Regions from separate parts of the Rossellomorea marisflavi genome, predicted to be linked through region 2. Evidence: riboswitches for the same ligand, from Rfam matches in the RefSeq annotation. Region 2 holds a riboswitch; the other holds the start of a gene.
What was found. A riboswitch is a leader RNA that binds a small molecule or an ion and turns the genes downstream of it on or off. The one in region 2 is predicted to bind glycine.
Positions count from the first base shown of each region.

Region 1: another riboswitch for glycine. It lies ahead of gcvT (glycine cleavage system aminomethyltransferase GcvT); the one in region 2 lies ahead of K6T23_RS21735 (amino acid permease).

Region 1 covers NZ_CP081870.1:2,711,062-2,718,708, reverse strand. Annotated here, with positions in the region: gene comGD (competence type IV pilus minor pilin ComGD) at 1-361, shown strand, start outside; gene K6T23_RS14255 (hypothetical protein) at 345-662, shown strand; gene comGF (competence type IV pilus minor pilin ComGF) at 628-1,071, shown strand; gene K6T23_RS14245 (hypothetical protein) at 1,061-1,417, shown strand; gene K6T23_RS14240 (shikimate kinase) at 1,421-1,921, shown strand; gene K6T23_RS14235 (YqzE family protein) at 1,925-2,152, shown strand; gene K6T23_RS14230 (YqhG family protein) at 2,461-3,246, opposite strand; gene K6T23_RS14225 (DEAD/DEAH box helicase) at 3,215-4,915, opposite strand; glycine riboswitch at 5,088-5,178, shown strand; glycine riboswitch at 5,182-5,260, shown strand; gene gcvT (glycine cleavage system aminomethyltransferase GcvT) at 5,342-6,445, shown strand; gene gcvPA (aminomethyl-transferring glycine dehydrogenase subunit GcvPA) at 6,461-7,647, shown strand, end outside.
Region 2 covers NZ_CP081870.1:4,227,664-4,235,310, reverse strand. Annotated here, with positions in the region: gene K6T23_RS21760 (ABC transporter ATP-binding protein) at 1-471, shown strand, start outside; gene K6T23_RS21755 (ABC transporter ATP-binding protein) at 471-1,418, shown strand; gene K6T23_RS21750 (peptide ABC transporter substrate-binding protein) at 1,440-3,053, shown strand; gene K6T23_RS21745 (DUF3899 domain-containing protein) at 3,118-3,489, shown strand; gene K6T23_RS21740 (FTR1 family iron permease) at 3,538-4,227, opposite strand; glycine riboswitch at 4,490-4,568, shown strand; gene K6T23_RS21735 (amino acid permease) at 4,693-6,045, shown strand; gene K6T23_RS21730 (alkaline phosphatase) at 6,234-7,647, shown strand, end outside.

The sequences.
Region 1 (7,647 bases), 1.5 Mb from region 2:
ATGGGTTGTGTTTTCCGTGAGTCCGACGAAGGCTTCAACGGATGAAGAGGTCTTCGTCTCCCAGCTTCAATCCGACCTCGCCTACGTTCAAAGCTATGCGTTCCGCTACCAGATTCCCGTCCGTCTTACCTTTTATCCCGAGAATGGGTCCTATATCGCGAAAAATGTCCTGAATGAAACGTTATTCAATCGAAAACTCCAGGAAGGTTTCGAAATCAAATCCAGCACGTTGTACGATATCACGTTCTATCCGAACGGAAATACCAATCGATTCGGCAGCGTCAATTTTGCGCGTGGCGGGACCAAGTATCAATTGACCTTTCAAATCGGACAGGGGCGTTATTATGTTCAGAAGAAATGATGGATTCTCCTTCCCCGAAATGCTCGTGGCATTCAGCTGTCTGCTGCTGATCACCGGCATCTTCCTTCCCCTATTGATGAACCAGGCCGTCCTGCTCAGGGAGAAGCAGTCCGAGGTGGAAGCGTTGAAGTGGATGGAGGAGGGGGTTGAACGTGCCATGGTCACGAAAAAGTATGAAAGGAGCTCGAAATCCTATGGAGGTGTCGACTATACGAGGTATTGGGAAGGAGGAGCATCATCGATCTGCGTGGAAATGCAGAGGGGTGGTGACGTCAAGAAAGTATGCAGCTCTGTGGAATGAGCGTGGATTCACCCTGCTTGAAGCCTTGTTTTCCTTCTTTATCGTATGTCTGATTTCGTTTTCCATCCCGTTGGTGATCAAGGGCTTCTCCCTCGTCCGGGAGGAGATGCTCCCGCCTCCGTATTACCAATGGACATTATTCAACGAGAGTGTAAGGCAAGAGACGTGGAAATCCCGAGGGATGACTGTAACAAATTCAGGGTTTTCGTTCATTCTGAATGGAGAGAAGGTCACGTATGAAAAATATCAGGATTCCATCAGGAGACGGGTGAATGATAAAGGCCATGAAGTGGTCCTTCAGAAGCTTTCCGGACTCAGTTTCAATGCGATAGACGGCGGTGTCAGGATAGAAGGAGTATTCCTTGATGGGAAGAAGCTTGAAGGAGAGTTCTTTTATTATGGGGAATGAGAAAGGATTCATCTTGCCGTTCACGCTGTTGTTCTTGTCTGTCATCTTGACCGTGGCCGTCGCTTCAAAAGGTCTTTATGTGAGTAAATACCGGTACTTGACCAATATGCAGAACGTGTACGAACGAAAAATCAGCTTGTACCAGACCGTCCTTTATGAAATGGAAGCAGGAGGTGGTGTCGATGGACTGCGGAAGGGAAGCTTCGGCACGATGAGCGTGGACTATCTGGAGGATTCTGGTGACCTCAAGCAAATGGAAGTGAGATTGAATCAGCCCGGTGAGGTTTTTCTTCCGGTCGTAGTCGTGTATAATAAGGACACAAAAAAGATAGTGGATTGGAAGTAGATTATGGAATCAATTGTGCTTATCGGATTTATGGGAGTAGGAAAAACGACAATCGGGCATATACTCTCCGAAAAGGTCGGCCTTCATGTTGTGGACATGGATGAATACATCGTAGAGCAGGAGGGGATGCCTGTCCGCGAGATTTTTGAGCGTTTCGGCGAAGGGCATTTCCGTGATCTCGAAACGGGTGTCCTGTCAAAGCTGCTGAAAGAAGCGTGCATCATCACGACGGGAGGAGGGATCGTTGAGAGGAAGGAGAACCGCAAACTGCTTGGAGAAAGCGGGTGTGTGATCTATCTGTCCGCTCCGTTCGAAAGCCTGTGGGAGCGGCTTGAAGGAGATCACGACAGACCCCTTGCACAGAATCCCCGTCATGAAGTAGAGAGTCTGTTCAGTCGTCGCCTTCCCCTTTATGAGGAAGCGAGGACCCATGAGGTGAACACCGGCGGAAAAGATGAAGAGGCGGTCACACGCGAGATCCTCTCCCTCCTCGACAGGAATTAAAGCATGGAAACCTGGGCATACTGGATGGGTGAAGGTGGTGGCAGGATGTCTGTAAATGACTACGTCAAATTCTTGACCCAGACCGTGGTTCAGCATTATAACAAATCACCCCAGGAGCGGAAAACAATCAGGAAGCAGCGCAAGACCCGGAAGGAACCATTCCTGTATCGGTGGTTCGGCATCATTCCCTATGCGGTCGGGCTGTTTTTCAAAAAAAATAGGAATCAATAAAAAGTGGCTGAGACAAACATCTTCTAGTCATAGTAAAACCCGAATTCATTTGCTGATGATCAGGCAAAATAATTCGGGTTTTTACTTTGTTTCATGACCATTACGCTTATATTGTTTCCAGCGGTTGATTGGAGTGCAAGACGAAGGAGCCGGCGGGAAAAGTGGTGCTGGGCAGGCTCGCGAGGATCACGAGCTACCCGCGGAAAGCAAAGTCTTGCACGGAAATCATAAGGGTTACTAGGAATCAGTCCTACTATTGTTTGTCATTACATGGTCCTTTTTTCGTTTTGACCTAATCTCTTTATGTGTCACTGCTGAAGGTAAAAGATCCCCCCATTGATGATTTCGATTTCGATCTTCGGTTCGTATTGATCCTTTAGGGCAGCTTGTTCAAGGAAGTAGGATTCGGGCTTTTCTTCGACCTCTTTATAAAAGTGGTCCAACAGCTCCCGGTCTTCCTTCCATGAGGCAAGGGCTGATTCTGCCCATTCCGTCGACTCCCGGCTGATTTCATCCCGCAGTTGCTGTTGGATGCGTCCGATCCCGCTTTTGGGGCGGATGATCGGGGTCAGGGTGAAGCAGAGATCCGGTATCTTCGGCGTCAGCTTGAGGGTGAGGAGTTCATCGTGAAACCCTTCCTTCATCATGCCGTTGATGAGATTGAGGCCGATGCTGCGGAACGTATCCTTCTTGCGATTCGATTGATAGGAGATTTTGACGTTCATGCCGAGCCACGGATGAAGCGGGATTTGCTGCTGGCCATACCCCGCACGGTCCTCATAGAGCCGGGTATATCCTGCCAGACTCCGGGTGGAACGGAAGATCTGGTGCAGTCGGGGTGAACCGAAATGGATGACCTCCCCCTGTAGTCCTTCCGGCGCCTTTTCCTGATCGGTGATGAGGTTTAGTGCCATGGGATTCGGTTCCCCACCGGTCTTTTCGAGATAATGCCAGTAGAATGGGCGATTCATGAGCTCTTTATCCATCTCGATCGTGAGCTGGACGGTCATATAGCCATCACCGCTTGCCTTCAGCTCACACCCGTTCGCGTGAAAATACCGCTCAAGAAATCGATGTATTTCGTGCTGCTGCATCGGCCTTCTCCTCCTTCATCTGTTCTGCAAATTGAATCATGCTCGTCAAATTTTCCATTTTGATCTTCATTTCACCCTCGGTTCTTGAGGAAGCGAAGATATCTGTCATGTGATCTTCAAACTCTTTGAAATCGAGTCGGGTCAGGATGTCATCAAGTTCGCCGATCACACGCTCGAACAGGTTGATTTTTTCATAAAGCAGGGTGAGGATATGTTCTTCGACGGTTCCTTTCGTGGCGAAATTGTAAATATGAACATCCTCGGTCTGTCCCAGGCGGTGCACCCGTCCGATCCGCTGCTCGAGTCTCATGGGATTCCACGGAAGGTCGAAATTGATGACGTGATGACAGAATTGAAGGTTGATTCCTTCCCCGCCGGCTTCCGTGGCGATGAGAACCTGGGCGTGATTTTGGAACAATTGTCTCATCCAGTCCTTTTTCCCGCGCTTGAACCCGCCCCGGAAAGGAACCGATGTGATACCATGCTGCTTCAGGAACCATTGAAGATACATCTGGGTTGCCCGGTATTCAGTGAAGATGATCACTTTATCGTCGATGGATTGGATCAGCTCCAGGGCTTTCTTTGCCTTGGAGTTGACGGAGACGTTCTCGACCTTTTGCATGAGCGTTCCGATGACTTGCTTGAATCCCTCTGAAGGATCTTCCTTTTTGGCGAGCATATTCTTTAACGTGAAGTACACCGCTTCTCGGCTGGAGCATGCTTCCCGCTGCAGGGTGAGGAGGGAGAAGGAGCTGGATGTGGCCCAGTCATCGTAGCGGCCGCGCAGAAGATCGAAGCTGTCGTATAGGTCCCTCTCTCCCTGTGAGAAGTCGATCAGGACCGTTTTTACATGGCGCTTCGTCCATTCGATACCGGTGTCATTCCTTCGGTTCCTGATCATCACCTTGTTGATCAGGTTCTTCAGATGGTCGTCATCCTCAAGGGACCGATCCCCATTTTTATACCGGTCGGTAAAGCCCGATTCGCTTCCAAGATGCCCGGGCTTCAGGAGGGAAACAAGATGGAAGATTTCCTCGATTCGGTTTTGGATGGGAGTAGCCGTCAGAAGAAGGCAGAATTTTTTCTTCAGGTTCTGCACAAATTCATAGTTTTTCGTTTTGTGATTCTTCAGTTTGTGAGCTTCATCGATGATGACGAGATCATAATCCTGTTCATACACCTTTTCCCGGTGAGGGCTTCTTTTGGCTGTATCCATGGAAGAAACGACGATATCACACTGGTCCCAGACGTAACTTTTCCTTTGGGGGACGGCAGGGATGAAGAATTTCGTATTCAACTCATAGCACCACTGGGATACCAGGGACGCCGGCACGAGTATGAGCACCTTCTTCACCAGTCCACGGATCATGTATTCCTTCAACACAAGCCCCGCTTCAATTGTTTTTCCGAGTCCGACCTCATCTGCAAGGATCGCTTTTCCGTTCATGGTCTCCACCACCTGCCTCGCAGCTTCGAGCTGATGGGGGAGGGGAGTGACATTTGCCAAATGTTTCGGTGCCTGAAGCCCCTCAAAGTTCGGAATTGCGAGATGGTGCTCGAATTCGACGGCGAGTTTGTAGAGGTCGAAACTTCCCCATGGCCCGTCATTTGTGATAAGGCTTTCAAGATTTTCTCCCCATCCCTCATCGAATATGATATCTACATTCATATAAAAACAACTCCTTTTTTTCTGCAAAAATTGATTGCCCGGAACAATTGATTAATGGTAGGATGAAAATAGATTTACAATCTTACAAAAATGATCTAAATCCGAACATTAGCATCTGCTGCATTTCTTTTATATCTTTAGTATGACCAATTATTGCAAGGAATATTGGCGAATGATGACAAGGGGAGAGACTGCAGTCTGCAGCGCCGAAGGAGCAAGCATCACGATGTGAATCTCTCAGGCAAAAAGACTCTTGTCGGACGCAACTCTGGAGAGCGTCCCGGATGGGGACCACCAAAGGGGAAAGCCGTATGAATCGGTAAACTTTCAGGTGCCAGGACAGAGAAGCCCACTTATTGAAAAGGGGCTTCTCTGTCCTTTTTTCATGCAAAAGAATGCAGTGTAACCACTAAAGGGGGAATCGCCATGTCAGAACTGAAGCAAACGCCTTTACACGATCTTTACCGCGAGTATGGAGGAAAGACGATCGATTTTGGAGGATGGGCCTTGCCCGTACAATTCTCCGGGATCAAAGACGAGCATGAAGCCGTAAGGAGCCGTGCAGGTCTTTTCGATGTCTCCCATATGGGTGAGATCACGGTGAAAGGGGAAGGTGCCCTTGAGTACCTTCAACGGATGATGACCAATGATCTGTCCAAATTGAAGGACGGAGGCGCTCAGTACACCGCCATGTGCTACGAAGACGGAGGGACGGTCGATGACCTTCTCGTTTATAAAAGGAAAGATCACGATTATCTCCTTGTGGTCAACGCATCCAATATCGAGAAAGATTACGAATGGCTCATCCATCATGCAACCGAAGGGGTCGAGCTGACGAATCGTTCAGGCGAAATCGCCCAGCTTGCCATTCAGGGGCCGCTCGCGGAGAAGATCCTCCAGAAGCTAACCGAGACAGATCTCGGCAGCATCGGGTTCTTCAAGTTCCAGGATGAGGTCATGATCAGTGGTCACGAAGCTCTCGTATCAAGAACGGGTTACACAGGGGAAGACGGGTTTGAAATCTACTGTGCATCGGATTCCGCACCGGCGCTGTGGAAGGAAATCCTTCAGGCGGGTGAAGAGGAAAGAATCGTACCTTGTGGCCTTGGTGCCCGTGACACTTTGCGATTCGAAGCGAATCTCGCACTCTATGGACAGGAGTTGTCGAAGACAATCACGCCCATCGAAGCGGGAATCGGTTTTGCGGTGAAGGTGAATAAAGACATCCCGTTCATCGGCCAGGAAGTCCTTCGCAAACAAAAGGAAGAAGGGGCACCTCGTAAGCTGGTCGGGATCGAAATGATCGACCGCGGCATCCCTCGTCATGGATACAGTGTATTTTCAGGGGAAGAGCTGATCGGGGAGGTCACAACCGGTACCCAGTCGCCGACACTGAAGAAGAATATCGGTCTTGCACTTATCAAGAAGGAATTTGCCGAGCCCGGCACTGAAGTGATCGTAGAGATCCGGAATAAACAATTGAAAGCCGTTGTAGTGAAGACACCATTCTATAAGAGAACTGGCAAATAGGGAGGACTGACGTTCATGAAGCATCGTTATTTACCGATGACAGATCAGGATCAAAGAGAAATGTTGGACAGCATTGGAGTCGACACCGTCGATGCCCTTTTCGAAGATATTCCAGAAGAAGTCCGCTTCAAAGGCGACTATAACATTAAAAAAGCTAAATCCGAGACGGAACTCGTCAAGGAACTGACGGCCCTGGCAGCTAAAAATGCCGATCTCAGGAGTCATGCAAGCTTCCTTGGGGCGGGTGTGTATGATCATTACATGCCGATCATCGTGGATCATGTTTTGTCACGTTCTGAATTCTATACGGCCTATACGCCGTATCAACCGGAGATTTCACAGGGGGAACTCCAGGCGATTTTCGAGTTCCAGACCATGATCTGTGAGCTGACAGGGATGGATGTAGCCAACTCTTCCATGTATGACGGAGGTACATCCCTTGCTGAAGCCGCCATGCTTTCAGCCGGTCAGACCCGTCGCAAGAAGGTGCTCGTATCAGCGGCGGTTCATCCTGAATCCAAAGATGTCCTGCGCTCTTATGCGAAAGGTCAGTATATCGATGTAGTAGAAATCCCCCATAAAGATGGGGTGACAGATCTTGAAGGGCTAGAGAACCTCATCGGAGATGACGTGGCAGCTGTGATTGTTCAATATCCGAACTTCTTCGGACGTATCGAGGATCTTCAGGCGATGGAAGCCATCACCCATGGTTCGAAAGCGATGTTTGTCGTCTCTTCCAACCCTCTTGCACTCGGAGCACTCACACCACCGGGCAAATTCGGTGCCGATATCGTTATCGGAGATGCGCAACCGTTCGGAATCCCTAGCGCATTCGGCGGACCGCACTGCGGGTATTTTGCCGTCAGTAAGAAGCTTATGCGAAAGGTACCGGGTCGTCTTGTCGGTCAAACGGTGGATGAAGACGGTGTCCGCGGGTTCGTTCTGACCCTTCAGGCAAGGGAACAGCATATCCGTCGCGATAAAGCGACGTCCAATATTTGTTCGAATCAGGCGCTGAACGCCCTGGCGGCTTCCGTTGCCATGACGGCACTCGGGAAGCAGGGGGTTAAAGAGATGGCGATCCAGAACATCCAAAAAGCCCACTATGCCAAAAATGCCCTGAAGGCTGCCGGGCTCGAAGTGGCATTCGAAGGACCTTCCTTCAATGAATTCGTCGTCAAATTGAAGGCTCCGGTCAGGGA
Region 2 (7,647 bases):
ACCACGGCCCTTGATGTGACCATCCAGGCCCAGGTTCTTGATCTTATGAAGGGACTGAAGGATGAGATGGGTACGTCGATCATCCTCATCACCCATGATCTCGGCGTCGTGGCCGAAACGGCCGAGCGTGTAGCCGTCATGTACGGTGGGCTGATCGTAGAGACGGCCACTGTCGAAGAGCTGTTCCATCGTCCGAAGCATCCCTACACCTGGGGGCTGCTGGAGTCGATCCCGGATATTGAGGCAGCAGAAAAGGAGCGACTTGTCCCGATTGAAGGTACACCGCCTGACCTATTCTCTCCGCCGAAGGGATGTCCGTTTGCTCCCCGCTGCAAGTACGCCATGGAAGTATGTGTCGAAGAGATGCCGCCTGCCTTTGCCATCGGGGAAGGTCACGAAGCGAAGTGCTGGCTGAACGATCCAAGGACCCCGGCACTCACGGAACTTGTCAGCGCAGGGAGGGAAGAGTGATGACCCACATCATAGAAGTAGACAAGCTGAAGAAGCATTATCCGATCGGAAAAGGAGCCGTCGTCAAATCGGTCGATGATATCTCCATCCAGATCAAGAAAGGTGAAACGTTTGGACTCGTCGGGGAAAGTGGAAGCGGGAAGTCCACCCTCGGGAAGACGATCGTAGGTTTAGAGGGGCCGACGTCAGGAACGATTCATTATAACGGTCGCGATATGACCAAACTCGATAAGAAAGAGAAGAAGCGGGCCAACCGGGAGATCCAGGTGATCTTTCAGGATCCCCACGCATCCCTGAACCCCCGCATGAGGGTAGGGGATATCATTGCTGAAGGAATTGATGCTCATCGATTGGCAAGGGGAAAAGCCCGACAGGAAAGGGTGTATGAGCTCCTTGAAAAGGTCGGCTTGAAGCCGGAGCACGCCAAGCGATACCCCCATGAATTCAGTGGTGGACAACGTCAGCGGATCGGGATTGCCCGCGCCCTGGCGGTGGAACCGAAATTCATCGTCGCCGATGAACCGATTTCCGCCCTCGATGTTTCCATCCAGGCCCAGGTGATCAACCTCTTGGAGGATCTGAAGCAGGAAGAGGAGCTCACCTATCTCTTCATTGCCCATGATCTGGGAATGGTGAAGCATATCAGCGACCGTATCGGAGTCATGTATCTCGGTCGGATGATGGAGCTTGCAGACAGTGATGAACTGTTTCGCAACCCTCTTCACCCGTATACGAAAGCTCTGCTTTCAGCCATCCCCGTTGCGAATCCCACTGCAGCGAAAAGAGAGAAGATTGTCATTGAAGGGGATCCCCCGAGCCCTGTGAACCCGCCGAGCGGCTGCCGGTTCAGGACCCGTTGCCCCTATGCGACGGAGATTTGCGCACAGCAGGTACCGGAGTGGAAAGAAGTAGAAACGAACCACTGGACAGCGTGTCATCTATATTAAATGATTGAAGGAGGAACCCCGATGAAAAAATGGACACAGAGTTTGCTTTTGGTCACATCCCTCGCCCTTGTGGCCGCAGGATGCAGCAGTAAGGAGTCAGGAAGCGGAGCCGATGGAAAGGTGGCACAGGAAATTACGGTCAATGCCATGAGTGAGCCGCCTGATCTCGACCCGGCTCTTGCCACCGATACCACATCCGGATGGGTGATGGATCATGTATTCGAAGGACTGTATACGAAGGACAAAGAAGGAAAACCGGTCCTTGGAACGGCAAGTAAGGCCGATGTATCAGAAGATGGGAAAACCTATACCTTCACGATCCGTGACGATGCCAAATGGTCCGACGGCAGCAATGTCACGGCAGAAGATTTCGAATATGCATGGAAACGTGTGCTGAACCCTGATACAGGAAGTTCGTTCGCATTCTACCTTTATTACCTAAAAGGCGCCGAGGATTATAACAAAGGCAAAGGAAAAGTGGAAGATGTAGGCGTAACAGCGAAAGATGAAAAAACGCTTGTTGTGGACCTCGAAGCTCCCCTCAGCTACTTCGATGAACTATTGACCATGTGGACGTTCTATCCTGTGAAGAAGGATACGGTCGAAGAAAATAAAAACTGGGCGGCAGGCGCAGACACGTATGTGAGCAACGGGCCGTTCAAGCTCACGAACTGGAAGCATGATAGTGAAGTGGTCATTGAGAAGAATAAGGAATACTGGGATAACAAAGTCGTCAATCTTGATAAAGTCACCTACAAGATGGTCAATGATGCTACCACCTACTATCAGATGTTCAAGACAAAGGAATTGGATTTGATCCAGACCCTTCCATCTGATGTGGTAGCCCAGGAGAAGGACTCCAAGGAATATAGTGAAGTGCCATACTTCGGAACATATATGTACATGTTCAATGTCGACAAGGAACCGTTTACCAATGAAAAAATCCGTCGTGCGTTCACTTTAGCCGTTGACCGCGAGTCCCTCACCAAAAACGTCACGAAAGCCGGTGAAACACCTGCTTATGCCTTTGTACCAGGCGGGGTGGATACAGGCGATGGCGACTTCCGTGAACAGGGCGGAGCCTATTTCGAATCGAATGCCGAAGAAGCGAAAAAGCTCTTGGAAGAAGGCATGAAAGAGGAAGGCTGGAGCGAGCTGCCGGCTGTGACCCTCACGTATAACACATCCGAGAACCACAAGAAGATCGCAGAAGCCGTCCAGTCCATGTACAAGAAGAACCTTGGCGTCGATATCAAGCTTTCCAATCAGGAATGGAAGACCTATCTTGATACGACCCAGCAAAAGAACTTCCAGATGGCCCGTATGGGATGGATCGGGGTCCTGGTGGATCCGGTCGTCATCCTTGACTACTACCTCGGAGACAGCCCGAACAACCGAACAAACTGGGTAAATGATAAGTACGACAAGCTGATGGCAGACGCCAAAGTGGAGCAGGATACAGCGAAACGCTACGATCTCCTTCATCAGGCAGAAGAAGTACTAATGGAAGACCTGCCGTTCAACCCGATCTATCACTATACCAACAACTATATGACCGCACAGAACTTCAAGGACATTGTGTATCCGGTCAACCGCTATCCGTACTTGAAGTGGGCGGAGAAAGTATCGGAATAACAAAGCCTGTTTTCAAGTCATTTGGTGGATGGAGAGCGTAAGGATAAAAAAGGGGGGATTCTTGATGAAATGGAAGATGGGTCTTGCGATGGTCACCGTTTCCGGATGGGTGGCTGCTATCGGGTTGAAGCTTGGATCCAAAGCTGATTTAGCCGACTCTGCCTTTCTGATCGGTCTCTGCCTTTTGATCCTGGGTGTCAGCTCGTTGATCATGAAGACAGGGTTCCTGACACCTGTCGCAGAGGGGTTTAAGATCATTGGCGAGCGGATGATCCGGAGGTCGCGATCCATGGAGCGAACGGATGACCTGATCAAGGGAGATCATGATTTCCAGGCATTCAAATCCACTCTTTCCACGCGGATCACCCAGAGTACATTCATCATGGGGGCTTGCTCCATTCTGATTTCGGTTGGAATACTGATCATCAAGCAATAAAAAGATCCCATCTCGATTGAGATGGGATTCTTTTTGTTATGCCGCTCGTCAGAATCTCGCTACATCATCCTTCAGGAGGATAAACAATGCCGGAACGATGAAGACGGCCAGGAATAGGATTTCCATCGCTTCAGAGTGCGTTTCCAGAAGCTCTACGATTCCTTCGGCAAACATTTCTCCGCCAAGGAAGACGAGGATGAGGCCCAGTGCTTTGAAGATCAGTGAAAGGTTAAGCTTGATCGTCGTTTTGAAGATCACATAGGCAACGAGTGCAGCCGCTACGATTCCGATGATGCTACCGAGAGCCACGGTACCGGCGCTTTCTGAGATCTTGGTCATATTAAATACCATAAGCTCCATGCCTTCGCGGATGACAGACAGGAAGGCCAATAAGAATAAGCCGATTTTGGATGTAGAAGACTTCTCCGTTTGCCCTTTGATTTTGCCGGCAACCTGCTGATTGCGGTGGAGCCAAAGGATGAAGTAGGCAATCAAGCCTGCGGCCACGATCCTCATGACGGCCTCCATGATTTCTTCTGCTTCATGGGAAATGCTTTGTGCAAACGTGAATAGACCCCAGCCCAGGATCAAACTGCTGATGACGCCTGCAATGGTACCGAATCCGACAACCTTGGCAAGATGCTTCCGGTTCAGCTGTGAGAGCGTTGCCAAAATAATGCCGATGATCAAGGCCGCTTCCAGGCCTTCACGAAATGAAAGAAAAAGCGAATCCAACATATGTATTCCCCCGTATGGTATGAGTGCGTTTCTAAGCTTTATAATAATGAGAATGATTATCACTGTCAATGCAAAAAATAAAAAAAGATTTGGTCGATCTGGAGAGCTCAACCAAGTAACTGACATCATCTGGAGGAATCAGTTGCGTGGCTTCTGCACAAGGAGGATCTTCCTTTGACAAATCCATTCAACGGGTCTACAATATATAACTATTCAAACATAACAATATCAAGCTACGATCGCTGTGGGTCACACTACAGCAGGAGCAGCTTCTGGAGAGACCGCTATTCAAGCGGCGCCGAAGGGTTCACAATCTCAGGCAAAAGGACAGAAGGGTACCGGGTATGGATTTTCCGAACGAGGGGAGATCTATATTTGATATTCTTTTCGACTCAGAGATTGGATGCTTCCAATCTCTTTTTTTTATTTTCGTTTCACGTGGAACATGTTGAGGAGGAGTTTGTTTTGGCACAACAAGAGTTAAAGAGGGATCTTTCCAATCGCCATGTACAGCTGATTGCCATCGGGGGTACGATCGGGACCGGGCTGTTCCTTGGGTCCGGTAAGGCGATACAATCGGCGGGTCCTTCCATCATCTTTGCGTATTTACTCGTTGGAATCGCACTGTTTTTCGTCATGAGGGCACTCGGCGAACTATTGCTTTCGAAAGCAGGGTATCAATCCATCACCGATATAGCGGAGGACTATCTCGGGTCATGGGCTTCGTTTGTCACGGGCTGGACGTATTGGTTCTGCTGGATCATGACGGCAATGGCCGATGTGATCGCAGTCGGGGTGTATGTGAATTATTGGTTTGACATTCCCCAGTGGATTCCGGCCCTGATCTGTCTGGTCATTCTTCTTGGGTTCAATCTTCTGACGGTCAAGCTGTTCGGTGAACTGGAATTTTGGTTCGCCCTGATCAAGGTGATTACGATCCTCGCCCTCATTGCAGTGGGCGTGGTCCTGCTTGCCATCGGGTTCAATACGGATGCAGGACCGGTGACCGTGACGAACTTATGGGAGAATGGCGGCTTCTTCCCCAATGGGATGAGTGGCTTCCTTCTCTCCCTGCAGATGGTGATCTTCGCCTACGTCGGTGTGGAACTCATCGGGGTGTCGGCGGCGGAAACGTCCAATCCCCAGAAGAATATCCCTTCTGCCATCAATAAGATACCGTTGCGTATCCTCTTCTTTTATGTAGGGGCTATCATCGTTCTGCTGTGCATCAATCCTTGGATGGAGCTGACGGCAGCAGAGAGCCCATTTGTGAAAACATTCGGTCTGATCGGGGTTCCCGTGGCTGCCGGAATCATCAACTTCGTGGTTCTCACATCGGCGGCGTCCGCCTGCAACAGTGGAATGTTCTCCACGAGCCGGATTCTTTTCAATCTTAGTAAAGGTAAACAGGCGCCGGCCAGACTGGGAAGATTAAACCGGAACCATGTCCCCAGTTCTGCCCTATTGGTCTCCACGGTGGTCGTATCGGTCGGTGCGTTGCTAAGCAAGCTCATCCCGGATCAAGCCTTTGGGATCGTCACGACGATCAGTGCCATCTGCTTCATCTGGGTGTGGGGGATCATCCTCGTTTGCCATATTTTATACCGGAGGAAGCGTCCTGACCTCCATGAGAAGTCGAGCTTCAAAGCACCGTTCACCCCGTTGGTGAATTATCTTGTACTGGTGCTTTTCGCTGCGATACTCGTCATTATGCTGTTTGCCGATGAGACAAGGCCGGCACTGTTATTGACACCACTATGGTTCGTCATCCTGTTTGCAGTCTATCGGATCAGGCAAAAAGCTTCACTTTCATCATAAAAACAACCCCGTACACGTTTGTGCGGGGTTGTTTTATGAATGGTAAAACCTGAATCTATGCCATAGGTAATACGAGGGGAATTGGGTCAGCTAAACACATTTACAAAATAATTACATATACACTTGTTCCTTTTTACAAAAGCCTTCTAGTATGGAGATGAAGATGGATGACAGAGGAGGAGATTGGAATGGGACGAATGAGTACGAAAAAGGTGACCGGCCTATCATTGGCCGCCGCTCTGGCTTTTTCATCACTGGGCTTTGCAGGATCAGTGAAGACTGAGGTGGAAGCTAAGGACAAGAAGAAGGAACCGACCAACGTGATCATGATGGTCATGGATGGGACAAGTGCCGGGGCAACATCACTCGCCCGTTGGTACAAGGGGGAGGACTTGGCTATGGATGAGATCGCCATCGGCGGCGTCCGTACATATTCAGCAGAGTCGGCGATTACGGATTCAGCACCCGCAGCCACCGCTCTTGCAACAGGGAACAAAAGCAATGATAAGGTCGTTGGCCTTCTTCCTAAAGTGGTCAGTTCTCCGGGAGTGGAACAGATCAAAGAGGAAGACCAATTACGGCCTGTGGCCAATGTACTCGAAGCAGCCAAACTTAAAGGGAAATCCACGGGAATCATTTCTACATCCGAGATCCAGCACGCCACTCCGGCCGGTTTCTCTTCTCACGCACCACATCGCAGCAACTACAATGACATTGCCGAACAGCAGGTGTATCAAGGGATCGATGTCGTTCTAGGCGGTGGGAAGGAATCCCTCACTCCAGCAGGTAGAAAAGATGGGGAAAATCTCCTCGATGTGATCGATTCCAAAGGCTATGACGTCGTGGAAACACGCAAAGACCTCATGAAGTCGAACTCCAAGAAGCTTTGGGGAGCGTTTGCCCCTTCTGCCATGGCGTATGATATCGACCGTGAGAAGACGCGCAAAAACGAACCGACGCTTGCCGAGATGACGAAGAAAGGGATCGATACCCTTTCCAAGAATAAAGAAGGATTCTTCCTATTCGTAGAGGGAAGCAAGGTCGACTGGGCGGCCCACGCCAACGATCCAATCGGTATGATCGGGGATGTACTCGCATTCGATGATGCGGTCAATGAAGCGCTGGAATTTGCCAAAAAAGATGGCAACACCATGGTCATTGCCGTATCCGATCACGGGAACAGCGGGGTCACCATGGGGAATGTCAACACGAACGCAAGTTACCCAAGCACACCGGTTTCAGCTTATATCGATCCTTTGAAAAAGGCGAGCATGACCCTTGAAGGAGCGACAGGTAAGCTCAAAGCCGATCGCTCGAATATGAAGCAGGTCGCCGCTCTCTATGGGCTGGATAACCTCACGAAGGAAGAGATTGAAGCCCTGAAGGCATCGAAGAACCTGAACGGAGACCTTTCCAAAATGCTTGCAAGCCGTGCGAACCTTGGCTTCACCACAGGCGGGCACACGGGTGAGGATGTATTCCTGTACGCCTATGGACCGTCCAGACCATACGGAATGGTAGAGAACACCGACCTGCCGAAGAAGATGGCTGATTTCATGGGTGTGAACCTGGAGAAGACAACGGACAAATTATTCGTCAATG